Regions from separate parts of the Streptomyces sp. NBC_01803 genome, predicted to be linked through region 2. Evidence: riboswitches for the same ligand, from Rfam matches in the RefSeq annotation. Region 2 holds a riboswitch; the other holds the start of a gene.
The links. Region 2 has a riboswitch for glycine ahead of gcvP (aminomethyl-transferring glycine dehydrogenase). Riboswitches for the same ligand answer to the same signal wherever they lie in the genome.
Positions count from the first base shown of each region.

Region 1: another riboswitch for glycine. It lies ahead of gcvT (glycine cleavage system aminomethyltransferase GcvT); the one in region 2 lies ahead of gcvP (aminomethyl-transferring glycine dehydrogenase).

Region 1 is NZ_CP109073.1:1,787,762-1,795,541, reverse strand. It holds gene OIE51_RS07585 (iron ABC transporter substrate-binding protein) at 1-251, shown strand, start outside; gene OIE51_RS07580 (ABC transporter permease) at 266-1,918, shown strand; gene OIE51_RS07575 (ABC transporter ATP-binding protein) at 1,915-2,976, shown strand; partial or broken gene OIE51_RS07570 (serine dehydratase beta chain) at 3,416-3,744, opposite strand; gene gcvH (glycine cleavage system protein GcvH) at 3,773-4,159, opposite strand; gene gcvT (glycine cleavage system aminomethyltransferase GcvT) at 4,267-5,418, opposite strand; glycine riboswitch at 5,595-5,687, opposite strand; gene OIE51_RS07555 (enhanced serine sensitivity protein SseB) at 5,835-6,605, shown strand; gene OIE51_RS07550 (enhanced serine sensitivity protein SseB C-terminal domain-containing protein) at 6,718-7,500, shown strand; gene OIE51_RS07545 (Dps family protein) at 7,666-7,780, shown strand, end outside.
Region 2 is NZ_CP109073.1:5,599,505-5,607,284, forward strand. It holds gene OIE51_RS25560 (DUF881 domain-containing protein) at 1-125, shown strand, start outside; gene OIE51_RS25565 (FHA domain-containing protein) at 280-990, shown strand; gene OIE51_RS25570 (bifunctional nuclease family protein) at 1,069-1,542, shown strand; gene OIE51_RS25575 (MerR family transcriptional regulator) at 1,687-2,301, shown strand; gene OIE51_RS25580 (DNA polymerase IV) at 2,356-3,801, shown strand; gene OIE51_RS25585 (PRC-barrel domain-containing protein) at 3,696-4,094, opposite strand; glycine riboswitch at 4,231-4,328, shown strand; gene gcvP (aminomethyl-transferring glycine dehydrogenase) at 4,511-7,408, shown strand; gene OIE51_RS25595 (hypothetical protein) at 7,472-7,780, opposite strand, start outside.

The DNA of each region.
Region 1 (7,780 bases), 3.8 Mb from region 2:
CCGGCGTCGGCATCCTGGCGCACGGCGGCCAGGGCGAGGCGGCGCAGGAGGCGGTCGACTTCCTGCTCTCCGAGGAGGCCCAGACCTACTTCGCCGAGGAGACCAAGGAGTACCCGCTCGCCGCGGGCGTCACCAGCCCGGTTGAGGGGCTGCCTCCCCTGGAGTCGCTGGAGACCCCCGAGATCGACCTCGGTGATCTCGACTCGCTCCAGGAGACCCTGGCTCTCCTCCAGGACGTCGGGATGCTGTGACCGAACGCGCCGACATGAGCGTTCCGGCCCGGGCGCCCTCCGGCGGCCCGGCCGGCCGGGGCGGCTCCGGCCTCCCGGGTGCCGCCCGGCCCCCGGGAGGCAAGCGCGCGGCCACGGCCGGTGCCGCGCGCCGGACGGGCCGACTGCGGGCCGCCCGCAGCGGGGCCCGGACGCCGGCGCTGCTCGCCGTCCCGGCGGCCGTCACCGCCCTGTTCGCCCTGCTGCCCATGGTCTATCTCGCCGTGCGCGCTCTGGAACACGGCCCCGGCCATGCCTGGGACATCGTCGCCGCCGACCGCACGGCCCAACTCCTCGTGCGCAGCCTGAACCTCGCCGGAACCGTCGTCTGCGGCAGCCTGCTGCTCGGCGTCTCCCTGGCCTGGCTGACCGAACGCACCGCGCTGCCGGCTCCCCGCCTGTGGTCGGTGGTCGCCACCCTGCCCCTGGCCGTTCCCAGCTACGTGATGGCCTTCAGTTGGCTGTCGGCCTTCCCCGACCTGGCCGGCTTCCGGGGCGCCGCCATCGCGCTGACCCTGTCCTGCTTCCCCTACGTCTATCTCCCGGTGGCCGCCGTCCTGCGCGGCATCGACCCCGCCCAGGAGGAAGCCGCCCGCTCCCTGGGCCACAACGCCCTGAGCGTCTTCTTGCGCGTGACCCTTCCGCAACTGCGCCCCGCGGCGGCCGGCGGCGCACTCCTGGTGGCGCTCTACGTCGTCTCCGACTACGGCGCGGTGTCCCTGATGCGCTACGACACCTTCACCCGCGCCATCCACACCTCCTACCGGGGCAGCTTCGACCGTACTCCCGCGGCGGCCCTGAGCTGTGTCCTGGTGCTGATCACCGTCCTGCTGGTGCTCGCCGAACGCCGCACCCGCGGCCGGACCCGGCTGGACAGACCGGGCCGCGGCACCGCCCGGCCCGCCGAACGCCTCCCGCTGGGCAGACTGCGCCTGCCCGCCGTCGGCTGGTGCGCGCTCGTCGCCGCCATCGCGGTCGCCTTCCCCGTAGGGACCCTCGCCTACTGGATCGCCAGGGGGAACTCCGGCACCTGGCAGCCGGGGGAGCTGATCGGCACCGCCTGGACCACCATCGGCCTCGCCGCCGCCGGCGCGGCACTGACCGTCCTCCTCGCCCTGCCGGTCGGCGTCATCGCCGCACGCCACCGCACCCGCACGGCACACCTGCTCGAACAGGCGTCCTTCGCCGGTCACGCCCTCCCGGGCATCACCGTCGCCCTGGCCATGGTGTTCCTCTCCGTGCGCTACGCCTACCCCCTCTACCAGCAGTGGCCGCTGCTCGTCATGGCCTACGCCGTGCTGTTCCTGCCACTCGCCGTCACCGCGGTCCGGGCCGCCGTCGCCCAGGCCGCCCCCGAACTGGAGGACATGGCCCGCTCGCTGGGCCGGGGCCCGCTCGGCGCCCTTAGGGACGTCACCCTCCCTCTCGCGGCCCCCGGCGTCGCCGCCGGAGCAGCCCTGACCTTCGTCGTCATCATGAAGGAACTGCCCGCCACCCTGTTGCTGCGGCCGACCGGCGCGGACACCCTGGCCACCCGGCTGTGGACACACACGGGAGTCGCCGCGTACGCCGCCGCCGCACCGTACGCACTGCTCCTCATCCTCATCGCCGCCGTCCCCGCGTATCTCCTCGGAAGGCACCGCTCATGACCGACCTGCGCATCACAGGACTCACCAAGTCCTACGGCGGCCCCGGCGCCGACGAGCCGGTCCTGCGCGGCCTCGACCTCGACGTCACCAGCGGTGACCTCACCGCCGTGCTCGGACCCTCCGGCTGCGGCAAGACCACCCTCCTGCGCGTCGTGGCCGGCTTCCTGCGCCCCGACCACGGCACCGTCACCCTCGGCGGACGCGCCGTAACCGGGACCGGCGTGCACATACCCCCCGAAAAGCGGGCCATCGGCATCGTCGCCCAGGAAGGCGCCCTCTTCCCGCACCTGAGCGTGGCCCGCAACGTGGCCTTCGGCCTGACCGCCCTCCCGCGCCGCCAACGGCAGGCCCGGGCAGAAGAATTCCTGGAACTCGTGGGCCTGGCGGGCCTCGGCAGCCGTATGCCGCACGAACTCTCCGGCGGCCAGCAGCAACGTGTCTCCCTCGCCAGGGCCCTGGCCCCGCGCCCCACCCTCGTCCTGCTGGACGAACCGTTCAACGCCCTGGACAGCGCCCTGCGCGCCGGGCTCCGCGACGAAGTCCGCGCGGTCCTTCGCACCACCGGCGCCACCGCCGTCCTGGTCACCCACGACCAGCAGGAAGCCCTGTCGGTCGCCGACCGCGTCGCCGTGCTGCGCGACGGCAAGGTCGCCCAGCACGGAACACCCCAGGAGATCTACCGGCGCCCCGCCGACCCCTGGGTAGCCTCGTTCATCGGCGACGCCGTTCTCCTGCCCGGCCAGGCCGCCGGCCGCACCGCCCGCACACCGCTGGGCGACATCCCCCTGACCACGGCCACCGACGGCACCGGATCCGTCCTGCTGCGCCCCGAACAACTCCTCCTGAGCGATCCCACCACGACCACCACGCTCGGCACCGTCGCGGGAATCCGCTACTACGGACACGACGCCCTCGTCTCGGTCACCGTCCGCGGACTCGACGAAACCATCACGGTCCGCCACACCGGCCCCCTCACCCTCGGCCCCGGCGACCCCACCGGACTGACCGTCACCGGAAACGCCACCCTCTACCCGCAGCCGCTGCCCGCCGCACTCTGAGCCCACCCCGGAGTCGTGCGGCCAACGACCGCGGGGTTCGCACCGTACCCACCCGTGCGCTACCACCCAGCGGCGGAGCCCTGATCGCTACCGGATGGTGCACTCGCCCGTGAGGGCCACGGAAAAGCCGTCAGGAACCTCTCGCCTGCCTGCCGAACCCGGCCACGACCGGATGGCCGGAACTCTGACCGCCCCTGATCCGTCGACACCCCCGATCAGCGCACCCGCCGCACTCCCCGCCACGCAGGACCCGCGATCGAGCCGACGACGCGCCACGGCCAACCACGCGCGAGGTCGCTGGCGGTGACGCACCAGGGCGCGCTCAGTGATGGCGTCGCGGGACGCGATCGACGAGTGGCCGCGTCCGCGCCGGCCAAGGGCACTCGTGAACACCCCCGGCTGGTGAGGGCCTCTTACGGAAGGGGACCGGGTGCCTGTCGCCGATCTCGGTGGCGAGCAGCCGCAGTTGGCCGGCGGCCCGGATCCGTGTCACCTCGTCGTCGGCCCGGTCGGGGTCGACGGTGTCGGGGGCGTGGCCCTCCAGGCCGAGCGGGACCGCCTTCAGGGTGCCGTGCCCGTGCGCGTGCCCGTGCGCGTGCCCGTGCCGTGCCCGTGCCCCGTCGCGCCGAGCGAGCCGAACAACTCGGCGCGCACGGCGGCGGTAGGGGCGAGCGGGCCCTCGGTCTTCAGCCGCCGCGCGAACATCCCGGCGGCGCGCGTCGGGCCGACCGGGTGCGAGTTGGAGGGGCCGATACCGATGGCGAACAGATCGAAGACGGAGAGGGCGACGGCGCGCTCACTCGCTGGTGAACGCGGTGTACTCGTCGGCGGTCAGCAGGTCCGTCGGCTCACCCGCGGCGTCGTCGAGGCGCACCCGGAACAGCCAGCCGGCCTCGAAGGGCGCGGAGTTCACCAGGGCGGGGTCGTCCACCACGTCCTGGTTGACCTCGGTGATCTCGCCCGAGACCGGCGCGTACAGGTCGCTGACCGACTTGGTCGACTCCAACTCGCCGCACGGCTCGCCGCCGGTGACGGTGGAGCCCACCGCGGGCAGCTCGACGTAGACGACGTCGCCCAGCGCGTCGGCGGCGTAGGCGGTGATGCCGACCGTCGCCACGCCGTTGTCGGCGGTCGACAGCCACTCGTGCTCCTTGCTGTAGCGCAGGTGCTCCGGGTTGCTCATTGAGATTCTCCTGAGAGGTGGCGGTGAGGGGGTGGGAGAGGAAGGGCCGAGGAAGGGGCGGGCGGAGAACGGGCGGAGAACGGGCGGAGAGGGAAACGGGGGGCGCGTCACTTCTGGCGTGTGTAGAACGGCGGCGCGACCACGTCGAACGGTTCGTGAGTGCCCCGGATGTCCACGGCCACGCCCTCGGTGCCGGGCGCCGCGTGTGCCGGGTCGACGTACGCGAGGGCGATCGGCTTGCCCAGGGTCGGGGACGGCGCCCCCGAGGTGACCTGGCCGATGACGGCGCCCCCGGCGTCCACCACCGCGAACCCGGCGCGCGGGACGCGGCGCCCGCGCGCGACCAAGCCGACGAGCGCTCGCGGCGGGGCGCTCGCGGCGCGTTCGGCGGCGGCGGCCAGGCGCTCGCGCCCGACGAAGTCGCCCGGCTTGTCGAAGCGCACCACCCGTCCGAGTCCGGCGTCGAACGGGGTGGTGGCGGTGGTGAGTTCGTGTCCGTACAGCGGCATGCCCGCCTCCAGCCGCAGCGTGTCGCGGCAGGCGAGCCCGCACGGCACCAGCCCTTCGGGCTTTCCGGCCTCGGTGATCGCCCGCCACAGCGGCTCGGCGTCGGCGGGGGCGCAGAACAGCTCGAAGCCGTCCTCGCCGGTGTACCCGGTGCGGGCGATCAGCGCGCGGCGGCCGGCGACGGTCCCGGGCAGGCCCGCGTAGTACTTCAGCCCGGCCAGGTCGGCGTCGGTCAACCGGCCGAGGATGCCGGGGGACTCGGGGCCCTGGACGGCGATCAGCGCGTACGCGTCGCGGTCGTCGCGCACGGCGGCGTCGAACCCGGCGGCCCGGTCGGTCAGGGCGTCGAGCACCGTCCCGGCGTTGGAGGCGTTGGCGACGACGAGGTACTCGTGCGTGTCGAGCCGGTAGACGATCAGGTCGTCCAGGATGCCGCCGGCCGCGTCGCAGATCATCGTGTAACGGGCCCGGCCCACCGGCAGCGCCGAGAGCAGGCCGACCAGCGCGTGGTCGAGCAACGCGCCCGCGCCGGGCCCGGTGACGGTGATCTCGCCCATGTGGGAGAGGTCGAAGAGCCCGGCGGAGGTGCGCACCGCCTGGTGCTCGGCCCGCTCGCTGCCATAGCGCAGCGGCATGGACCAGCCGGCGAAGTCGGTCAGCGTGGCGCCGAGGGCACGGTGCACGGCGTCGAGGGCGGTGGGGCGGGGGGAGCGGGCGGTGTGGTCGCCCGTCATGGGCGTGGTGGGCGTCATGAGCTGGCTCCAGGGCTGCGGCGGGGAGGGCAGGGGTCGGCGCGTCCCCTCCCCATCTGTCATCGGCACCTGAGAGGTTCGCCGCGACCCTGTCGGGCGGCGCGGCTTGCACCGTGGGTGGGGTCCGTGCCCGGCGCCGAGGATTCGGCGGCGGACGGCCCGCTTTCCAGATTCGCCTTCCGCGCGCGGTATCAGGGGCCTGAGAGATTCAAGGGAGGACTTGCTCCTTCGGCGCCCCGGCGGACCGGGGACTCTCCCGCGCATGGTCGAACGGCCGGTATGTGATTGTGCTTCTGGACTGCTCGCACATCATCGCATGAGCGCTCGTGAGGTCGTCGCTGGGCCACCCGGCCCGACGGATTCAGCCGTTAGGGTGGTGGGCAAGGACCGAACGGGGGAGATGGGGGTCGAGCGGGATGAGCGTGCCCAGGCCGGGGCCCGGCTACGGCGGCGGTGGCTGGCCGAGCAACGAGCTGGAGGAGGCCCTCGCCACCGCGCTCGGCGCCCGGGACGCGGGCCCCCGGCTGCTCCGGGTGCTCTCCCGCAGCTCCGTGTGGATTCCGCTGCCGGAGGGCGGCGGCCGGGAGAGCCGGACCCTCGATCTGCCCACCATCGACCTGAACGGCGGAGTCTTCGTTCCCGTCTTCAGCTCGGCCGAGCAGCTCCACCTCGGCGGCGCCTCGCACCTGTCGTTCGCCGTGGCGCCCGCCTGGGAGTTCGCGCGCGGGCTGCCGCCGCAGGTGGGCATCGCGGTCAACCCCGGGGGCACGGTCGGCATCCCGGTGCCGCCCTCGGCCGTCGCCGAGCTGTGCCGCGCCACGCCGGGCGAGCGCACCCCCGGGGTGCCGTCCGGCGCGCGGATGCGGCTGTTCCAGCCGGACTGGCAGGAGGAGCCGGTCGACTTCCTCGGCGCGGCGTCGGCGGAGCTGTCCGCGCTGCCGTTCGTGCGGACCGCGCGCCGCGGGTTGGCCAGCGCCGAGGGCGGCCCGCCGTCCCTGTTCATCGGCATCGAGCTGGAGCAGCTGGACGAGGAGTTCCGCACGGCCGTGGGCGAGGCGCTCGGCCGCGCGCTGGCCGGCCGGCCCGTCGTCTGGCCGGTGCAGCTGGTTCTCCTGGATGCCGTCGATGACCCTGTGGTGGACTGGTTGCGGGAGTGCGTCACGCCCTTCTACACACGGAACGGGTGAGCGGCTGACACCTCGTCCGCGTGGTCCCTGGCTTTCGATGCCGCTGTGACGGGCATGTGAGGGGTGGCTGACGGGCACAGGTGCATCCGAGGTGCGAGGAGGTCCGCCCCCTGTGAGTGCGGGACGAAGCGTCGAGGAGCTGCTGCCCCTGATCACCGCCGACCGGCTGGACACCTATGAGGAGCTGCTGGCCGCGCTGGCCGGGAGCGAGGTGTGGATGCTGCTGTGGCACGGCGGCCCCGGGGAGCCCGAGTCCCAGTACGGCAGCGTGGAGGTCGCGGGCCACGGCTACGCGCCGGGCGTCTCCTCCGAGCGGGAGCTCGCCGCCAGCGGCTGGACGCGCCGGCACGAGGTCGTCAGCGGCCGGGACATCGCCGCCGCGCTCTATCCCGAGCACTGGGGCCTGTGGCTCAACCCGCACGCGCCGGGCGGCGGCCTGGGCATCCCGTGGCTGGACCTGCGCCGGATCGCGGGCGGTCTCGACCGGCTGCCCGCCGGGCCGCTGCGGATCACCGAGCCGAGCATCCGGGCGGACGCCTTCTACGAACGGCTCGTCGCGCTCGCCCGCCGCACGCCGGTGCTGCGCAGCCTGCGCCGGGCCTGGGTGCGGCCGGCGCGCGGCCCGGCGTATCTGGTGATCGGGCTGGACGTGGACGATCCGGGGGAGCGGACCGCGACAGCGGTGCGGTGGATGATGAGCCAGGCCATCGTGGCGGTGCCCGCCGGGCTCCCGGTGGGCACGGTGGCCATGGCCGACGCCTACGACCCGGTGGCGATGTGGCTGCGCGCCCACGCCCGTCCGTTCTACGACCGCGACGCTCCCGGCCCCGCGCCCCAGGGGCAGGACCCGGCCGGGCTCCGCCGGCACGGCTACGGCTACCCGCGCCCGTACTGAACGGCGGCCGTGTCGATCGGTGCGCGGCGGCGGTTTCGGGCGCGCCCCCTGGGTACTCGGGGGCGCGCCCCCTGGGTACTCGTCGCGATGCCGCCCCGGGCCCCCGGAGGTAACCTGGCGCTCAGATTCCACGAAAAGGACGAAAGCTCCGAAAGGGGACCCTGTATGTATGCCATCAAGAGCACGCTGCCGGATGCCACCCTCAAGATCGTCGGGGAGGCACTCCAGGGCGCGCTGGTGGATCTCATCGATCTCTCGCTGGTCGCCAAGCAGACCCACT
Region 2 (7,780 bases):
CCGGGGGTGTGGTGCAGTCCCTGGAGAACGAGCAGGCGGAGGTGGACTTGGCACGGCCCGACAAGGTCGTCGTGGACGCCTTGCGATCGGCGGAGCAGCCTGACTACGCTCAGTCGTCATCGTGACCGACCGCACCGGGGCCGCCGCACTTCGGTGGCGCTCGGTGAGGGAAACTGAACGGGGGCCGTGGACGTTGTCAGGACGTCCTGTACGGCCGGTGAGAGACAATGGACCGCCCCGTCCGCAGACGGGTCGGGCTAGGTGCGAGGGGAATCGCTGGTGAGCTTTTTCGCTAAGTTGTTCGGCAGGCGTCAGAGTGGCGCGCACAGCGCCACACGGCCGCGCGCCCGCCAGCATGGCGAGACGCCGCCGGCGTCCGGTGCCGAGCCGGGCCGCCCGTTGTTCCGGGACGAGGTCGGCGCCCCCGGCGGCATAGGCTCCCAGGGCTCCGGCGGGCATCAGCAGACGGTCACGTGTTCCCGCTGCGGGCACCGCTCGGCCGCCACCAGCCGGTTCTGCTCCAACTGCGGGAACGCCCTGCGGCCCGGCATGGACGGCTCCTCGGAGACGACGTCCACGATCTCCATCAGCGGGCTGGAGGCGTACGAGGCCGAGATCACCGGCCAGCACCCGTCACCGGCGCTCTCCCCGGAGGCCCAGGCGGCTGTGGAGGCCCTGCCGCCCGGCTCCGCGCTGCTCATCGTGCGGCGCGGGCCGAACTCGGGGAGCCGCTTCCTGCTCGACGGCGAGGTGACCACCGCCGGGCGCCATCCGCACAGCGACATCTTCCTGGACGACGTCACGGTCTCCCGCCGCCATGTGGAGTTCCGGCGGCAGCCGGACGGTGGCTTCACGGTGAGTGACGTCGGGAGCCTCAACGGCACCTATGTCAACCGCGAGCCGATCGACTCGGTCGTGCTGGCCAACGGCGACGAGGTCCAGATCGGGAAATACCGGCTGGTGTTCTTCGCCAGCAGGCAGGGATTCTGAGCCTCCGCGGGGCGCGTGCGCGCCCCGCGGGGGGTGCTCGACTATCCAAATGCCCCGGGCACCGCCTAGGGTTGCTGTGTGAATCAGCTCGACGTCGTGGGCGTACGGGTGGAAATGCCCAATAATCAGCCCATCGTGCTACTCCGTGAGGTCGGCGGTGATCGCTACCTCCCGATCTGGATCGGACCGGGAGAGGCGACCGCCATCGCGTTCGCCCAGCAGGGCATGACCCCTGCCCGGCCGCTGACGCACGACCTCTTCAAGAACGTGCTGGAAGCGGTGGGGCAGGAGCTCAGCGCGGTGCGCATCACCGACCTGCGCGACGGGGTCTTCTATGCCGAGCTCGTGTTCGCCAGCGGGGTCGAGGTCAGTGCCCGTCCGTCCGACGCCATAGCTCTCGCGCTGCGCGTCGGCACGCCGATCTACGGCAGTGACGCCGTGCTCGACGACGCGGGGATCATCATCCCCGACGAGCAGGAGGACGAGGTCGAGAGGTTCCGCGAGTTCCTCGACCAGATCTCCCCGGAGGACTTCGGCACGAGCAGCCAGTAGCGGCGCGTGGCGATCGTTGACGCGCCGCGTGTGGATGCCTAGCGTCGATGGGGCATGTCTTGGGAGGAGCGCTGTGTGCGTGCTCATCGTGACATTCGGTGAGTGTCAAGGACACGGTCGGGGCATGCGGAACGGGAGGCCGGCGTGACAGGTAACGGCGACAGCAGAGCGGTCGGCGGCGTCCCCGCCCTCCCCGGCGCGCCGACGTCGCCGGGCCTGCGGCCGTCTGTCGGCCCCCAGGGGCGCGGCACGCCGGGTCGGCTCGGATACCGGGGGCCCAGCGCCTGCGCGGCGGCCGGCATCACCTACCGCCAGCTCGACTACTGGGCGCGGACCGGCCTGGTGCAGCCCAGCGTCCGCCCGGCCCACGGTTCGGGCACCCAGCGCCTGTACAGCTTCCGCGACGTGCTGGTCCTGAAGATCGTCAAGCGGCTGCTGGACGCCGGGGTCTCCCTGCAGAGCATCAGGACGGCGGTCGAGGCCCTGGGCTCGGCCGACCTGGCGGAGCTCTCCGACATGACCCTGATGAGCGACGGCGCCACCGTCTACCGCTGCGACTCGCCCGAGGAGCTGGCCGAGCTGCTCCGGGGCGGGCGCGGCCTGTTCGGCATCGCGGTGGGCGCCGTGTGGGGCGATGTGGAGAGCGCCCTGTCGCGCCTGCAAGCCGAGCGGCTCGACACCGGGGAGCCGGTGCTCGTCGGCCACCCGGCCGACGAGCTGGCCCGGCGTCGACGCACCCCGGCCGACCGCATCGGCTGACCGGCCCGGCCACGCCCGGCGCCGCTGTCAGACCCCTGCGGCACCATCGGACGTGTGAGAGGCCAGCCGACCATCCTGCACCTCGACATGGACGCCTTCTACGCCTCGGTGGAGCAGGCGGCCAAGCCGAGCCTGCGCGGGAAGCCGGTCATCGTCGGCGGCCTCGGTCCGCGCGGTGTGGTGGCCACCGCGTCCTACGAGGCCCGCCGCTTCGGCGTGCGCTCCGCGATGCCGACGGCCCAGGCCAGGCGGCTGTGTCCGAACGGCGCCTATCTCTGTCCCCGCTTCACGGTCTACCGGGGGGTCAGCGAGATCGTGATGGGCCTGCTGGCCGAGCTTTCGCCCCTGGTGGAGCCGCTGAGCCTGGACGAGGCGTTCGTCGACCTGGCGGCCGGCGGCACCGCCGCCACCGCCGACGAGGCGCGCCGCGCCGGGGAGCGGCTGCGGGCCGGGATCCGGGAGGCGACGGGGCTGACCGGCTCGGTGGGGCTGGCGGGGTCCAAGATGCTCGCCAAGATCGCCTCCGAGCAGGCCAAGCCGGACGGTCTGCTCCTCATCGAGCCGGGCACCGAGCGGGAGCTGCTGGCGCCGATGCCGGTGCGGACGCTGCCCGGCATCGGCCCGGCCACCGCCGAGGTGCTGCGCCGGGCGGGCATCGGCACGATCGGGGAGACGGTGCGGGCCGGGGAGGCGGAGCTGCTGCGGCTGCTGGGCAAGGCGCACGGCGCCTCGGTGCACGCCATGGCGAACGGGGTGGACGATCGGCCGGTGGTGGCCGACCGGGACACCAAGTCGATCTCCGTGGAGGACACCTTCGACGTGGACGTCACCGACCGGGCCCGGATCCGGTTCGAGGTGGCGCGGCTCGCCGACCGCTGCGTGGGGCGGCTGCGCGCGGCCGGTCGCTCCGGGCGCACGATCGTGCTGAAGGTCCGGCGGTACGACTTCTCGACCCTCACCCGCTCCGAGACGCTGCGCGGCCCGACGGACGATCCGGCCGTGGTGCGGGAGGCGGCCGAGCGGCTGCTGGAGGGCGTGGACACCACCGAGGGGGTGCGCCTGCTGGGCGTCGGCGTCAGCGCGCTGGCCTCGTTCACCCAGGAGGACCTTTTCGCGCAGGCGTCGGAGGGCGGCGGGGACGCGGTGGCCGGGCCGGAGCCCGAGGAGGGCGGGGCGGCGGGCGCGGAGCCGGCGGCGCCCCGGCGCTGGCTGCCGGGGCTCGACGTGACGCACGAGCGGTATGGGGCGGGCTGGGTGCAGGGCAGCGGTGTCGGCCGGGTGACGGTGCGCTTCGAGCGGCCCGGGTCCGAGCCGGGCCGGGTGCGGACGTTCGCCGTGGACGATCCGGAGCTGGCGGGCGCGGAGCCGCTGCCGCTGGCGGCGGCCCGGCCGGCTCAGCCGGCCGAGCCGCCTCGGTCCGGCCCGTCGCCCGGGGAGGCGAGCCGGCCGAAGTCCGTGTCCTCGGCCCCTTCCCCGGCGCTGGGCACGTCGAGCCCGTAGTGGTGGTAGAGCCGCAGCTCCTGTTCGGGCGAGAGGTGGCGCCCCACCCCGAAGTCGGGCGCGTCTTTGATCAGCGCCCGTTCGAACGGCACCCGCAGCGCGTCGTCCACCAGTTCGCTCGGCTCCAGCGGCACGAAGGCGTCCCGGGTGAACAGGCCGGTGCGCACCGCCGCCCACTCCGGCACCCCGGTGGCGTCGTCGAGGTACACCTCGTCCACCGTGCCGATCTTGGTGCCGTTCCGGTCGAACGCCTTGCGGCCGATCAAGCTCCGGGGGTCGATGTCGGTCTGCACGGGTCCTCCAACTGATCGCCACTCGTCCGTAAAAAGTCCTCTATGGCATACGTAAGAGCACAATCCGCCCGATGGCCAGTCGAGTGGCTCCCCCGAACCGTGCGAAGCGGGCGCTGGTAGGCTCGAACACGGTTGACGACCTCGTGCGGGAGAGTCCTGGTGTCATCCGACGCCGGGCGCCGAAGGAGCAAATCCTCCCCGGAATCTCTCAGGCCCCCGTACCGCGCGAGCGAAGCCACTCTGGAAAGCAGGACGGCCCGCGGATCCGCACGTCGCGACCGCCCTCACCGACGGTGCAAGCCGTGCCGCGCGAGTGACACGGTGAAGCTCTCAGGTCGACATGACAGAGGGGGAGGCCCGCCAGGCATCGACGCCTGGCACCCCCGCAGGTCGCCGCGACCAGGAGGAGCCTCCGCATGAACGCCCCCCGCCCCCCGCTGACCGCCCTGGAGCAGGGCACGCCCTTCGCCGCCCGGCACATCGGCCCGGACGCCGCCGGTGAGGCGAAGATGCTCGCCCAGGTCGGCTTCGGCTCCCTGGACGAGCTGACCGCCGCCGCCGTGCCCGAGGCCATCCGGTCCACCGAGGCGCTGTGCCTGCCCGACGCCCGGGACGAGGCGGCCGTGCTCGGCGAGCTGCGCGCGCTGGCCGCCCGGAACTCGGTGCTGGACTCCATGATCGGCCTGGGCTACCACGGGACCTTCACCCCGCCGGTGATCCTGCGCAACGTCATGGAGAACCCGGCCTGGTACACCGCCTACACCCCCTACCAGCCGGAGATCTCCCAGGGCCGGCTGGAGGCGCTGCTCAACTTCCAGACGGTCGTGGCCGACCTCACCGGCCTTCCCACGGCCGGCGCCTCCCTCCTGGACGAGGGCACGGCCGCCGCCGAGGCGATGGCCCTCGCCCGCCGCGTCGGCAAGGTGAGGAACGGCGTCTTCCTGGTGGACGCCGACTGCCTGCCGCAGACCATCGCGGTGGTGCGTACCCGCGCGGAGCCGACCGGCGTCGAGGTCGTGGTCGCCGACCTGGACGACGGCATCCCCGCCGACGTCGCCGAGCGCGGCGTCTTCGGCGTGCTGCTCCAGTACCCGGGAGCCTCCGGCGCCGTCCGCGACCCGCGCGCCCTCATCGAGCGGGCGCACGAGCTGGGCGCGGTCGTCACCGTGGCGGCCGACCTGCTCGCCCTCACCCTGCTCACCCCGCCGGGCGCCCTGGGCGCGGACATCGCGGTCGGCTCCAGCCAGCGGTTCGGCGTCCCGATGGGCTTCGGCGGGCCGCACGCCGCCTTCATGGCCGTCCGCGAGGGGTACGCCAGGAGCCTGCCCGGCCGCCTGGTCGGCGTCTCGCGCGACGCGGACGGCCGGACCGCGTACCGGCTCGCCCTCCAGACCAGGGAGCAGCACATCCGCCGCGAGAAGGCCACGAGCAACATCTGCACGGCGCAGGTGCTGCTCGCCGTGATGGCCGGCATGTACGCCGTCTACCACGGGCCGGACGGGCTGGCCGCCATCGCCCGCCGCGTCCACCGCTACGCCGCGCTGCTGGCCGCCGGGCTGCGGGACGGTGGCGTGGAGGTCGCGCACGACGCCTTCTTCGACACGGTCACCGCCCGGGTCCCGGGCCGCGCCGCCGCCGTCGTGGCGGCGGCCCGCGACGCCGGGGTCAACCTCCGCCTCACCGACGCCGATCACGTCGGTGTCTCCTGCGACGAGACCACCGGGAGGGCGCAGCTCACGAAGGTGTGGGCCGCGTTCGGCGTGGCCGGGGACGCCTTCGGCATCGACGCGCTGGACACCCGCGTCCCCGACGCGCTGCCCGCGACCCTGCTGCGCGACGACGAGTACCTGGCGCACCCGGTCTTCCACCGGCACCGGTCGGAGACCGCGATGCTGCGCTACCTGCGCCGGCTCGCGGACCGCGACTACGCGCTGGACCGCGGCATGATCCCGCTGGGCTCCTGCACGATGAAGCTCAACGCCACGGCCGAGATGGAGCCGGTGACCTGGCCCGAGTTCGCCGCGATCCACCCGTTCGCGCCCGCCGACCAGGCCGAGGGCTATCTCGCCCTCATCCGGGAGCTGGAGCGGCGGCTGGCCGAGATCACCGGCTACGACGCGGTCTCGCTCCAGCCCAACGCCGGCTCCCAGGGCGAGCTGGCCGGGCTGCTCGCCGTGCGCGCCCACCACCGGGCCAACGGGCAACCCGAGCGCACCGTCTGCCTGATCCCGTCCTCCGCCCACGGCACCAACGCCGCCAGCGCGGTGATGGCCGGCATGCGGGTCGTCGTGGTCGCCACCGGCGAGAACGGCGACGTCGACGCCGAGGACCTGCGCGCCAAGATCGCGCGGCACGCGGACGAGCTGGCCGTCCTGATGGTCACCTACCCCTCGACGCACGGGGTCTTCGAGACGGACATCACCGGCATCTGCGCCGCCGTGCACGACGCGGGCGGCCAGGTGTACGTGGACGGCGCCAACCTCAACGCGCTGGTGGGCCTGGCCAGGCCCGGCCGGTTCGGCGCCGACGTCTCGCACCTGAACCTGCACAAGACCTTCTGCATCCCGCACGGCGGCGGCGGCCCCGGGGTCGGCCCGGTCGCGGTCCGCGCCCACCTGGCGCCGTACCTGCCGGGGCATCCGCTCCAGCCCGCGGCGGGTCCGGACGGCGGCGGCGCGGGCCCGGTCTCGGCCGCGCCGTGGGGGTCCGCCGGCATCCTGCCGATCTCGTGGGCCTATGTCCGCCTGATGGGCGCCGCCGGACTGCGCCGGGCCACCCAGGTGGCGGTGCTGAGCGCCAACTACGTGGCCAAGCGCCTGGAGCCGCACTACCCGGTGTTGTATACGGGTCCGGGCGGCCTGGTGGCGCACGAGTGCGTCATCGACGTCCGGCCGCTGACGAAGGCCACCGGCGTCACCATCGACGACGTGGCGAAGCGGCTCATCGACTACGGGTTCCACGCCCCGACCATGTCGTTCCCCGTAGCGGGCACCCTGATGATCGAGCCCACGGAGAGCGAGGATCTGGCCGAACTCGATCGGTTCTGCGCGGCGATGATCGCTATCCGCGCCGAGATCGAGCGCGTCGGCGCGGGGGAGTGGCCGCGGGACGACAACCCACTCGTCAACGCGCCGCACACGGCCGCCCACCTGAGCGGCGAGTGGACGCATCCGTACAGCCGCCGGGAGGCGGTCTTCCCGGCCGGGACGGAGGAGGACGGCAAGTACTGGCCGCCGGTGCGCCGCGTCGACAGCGCCTTCGGCGACCGGAACCTGGTCTGTTCCTGCCCGCCCCTCACCGAGTACACGGACTGAGACGGCGGCGTCGCGGGACCGGGGCGCGCCGGCGCGCCCCGGCCCCGGACTTCGTGCCGTGAGTCAGCTCACCAGACCGACCGCCGCCTGCGGCGGGGCCGCCGGAGCCAGCCGGCCGGCCAGCAGCGGGAGCAGGACGTCGGTCCGCACCGCCCGCTCGGCGGCGATGCCGGGCGGCGCGGGCGCCAGCGGCATCAGGAGATCCTGGGGCTGCGGGCTGCCCTCGGTCGGCTCGGCGCCGGGGTCCGTGTGCAGCCACAGGGTCAGCATGTACAGCTCGGGCACGGAGAGCAGCCGCGGCTGGTACGCCGCCGGCAGTGAGCCCGCCAGGTGCAGGGCCCGCTCGGTCGACGGGATGTAGGGGCCCTCGCA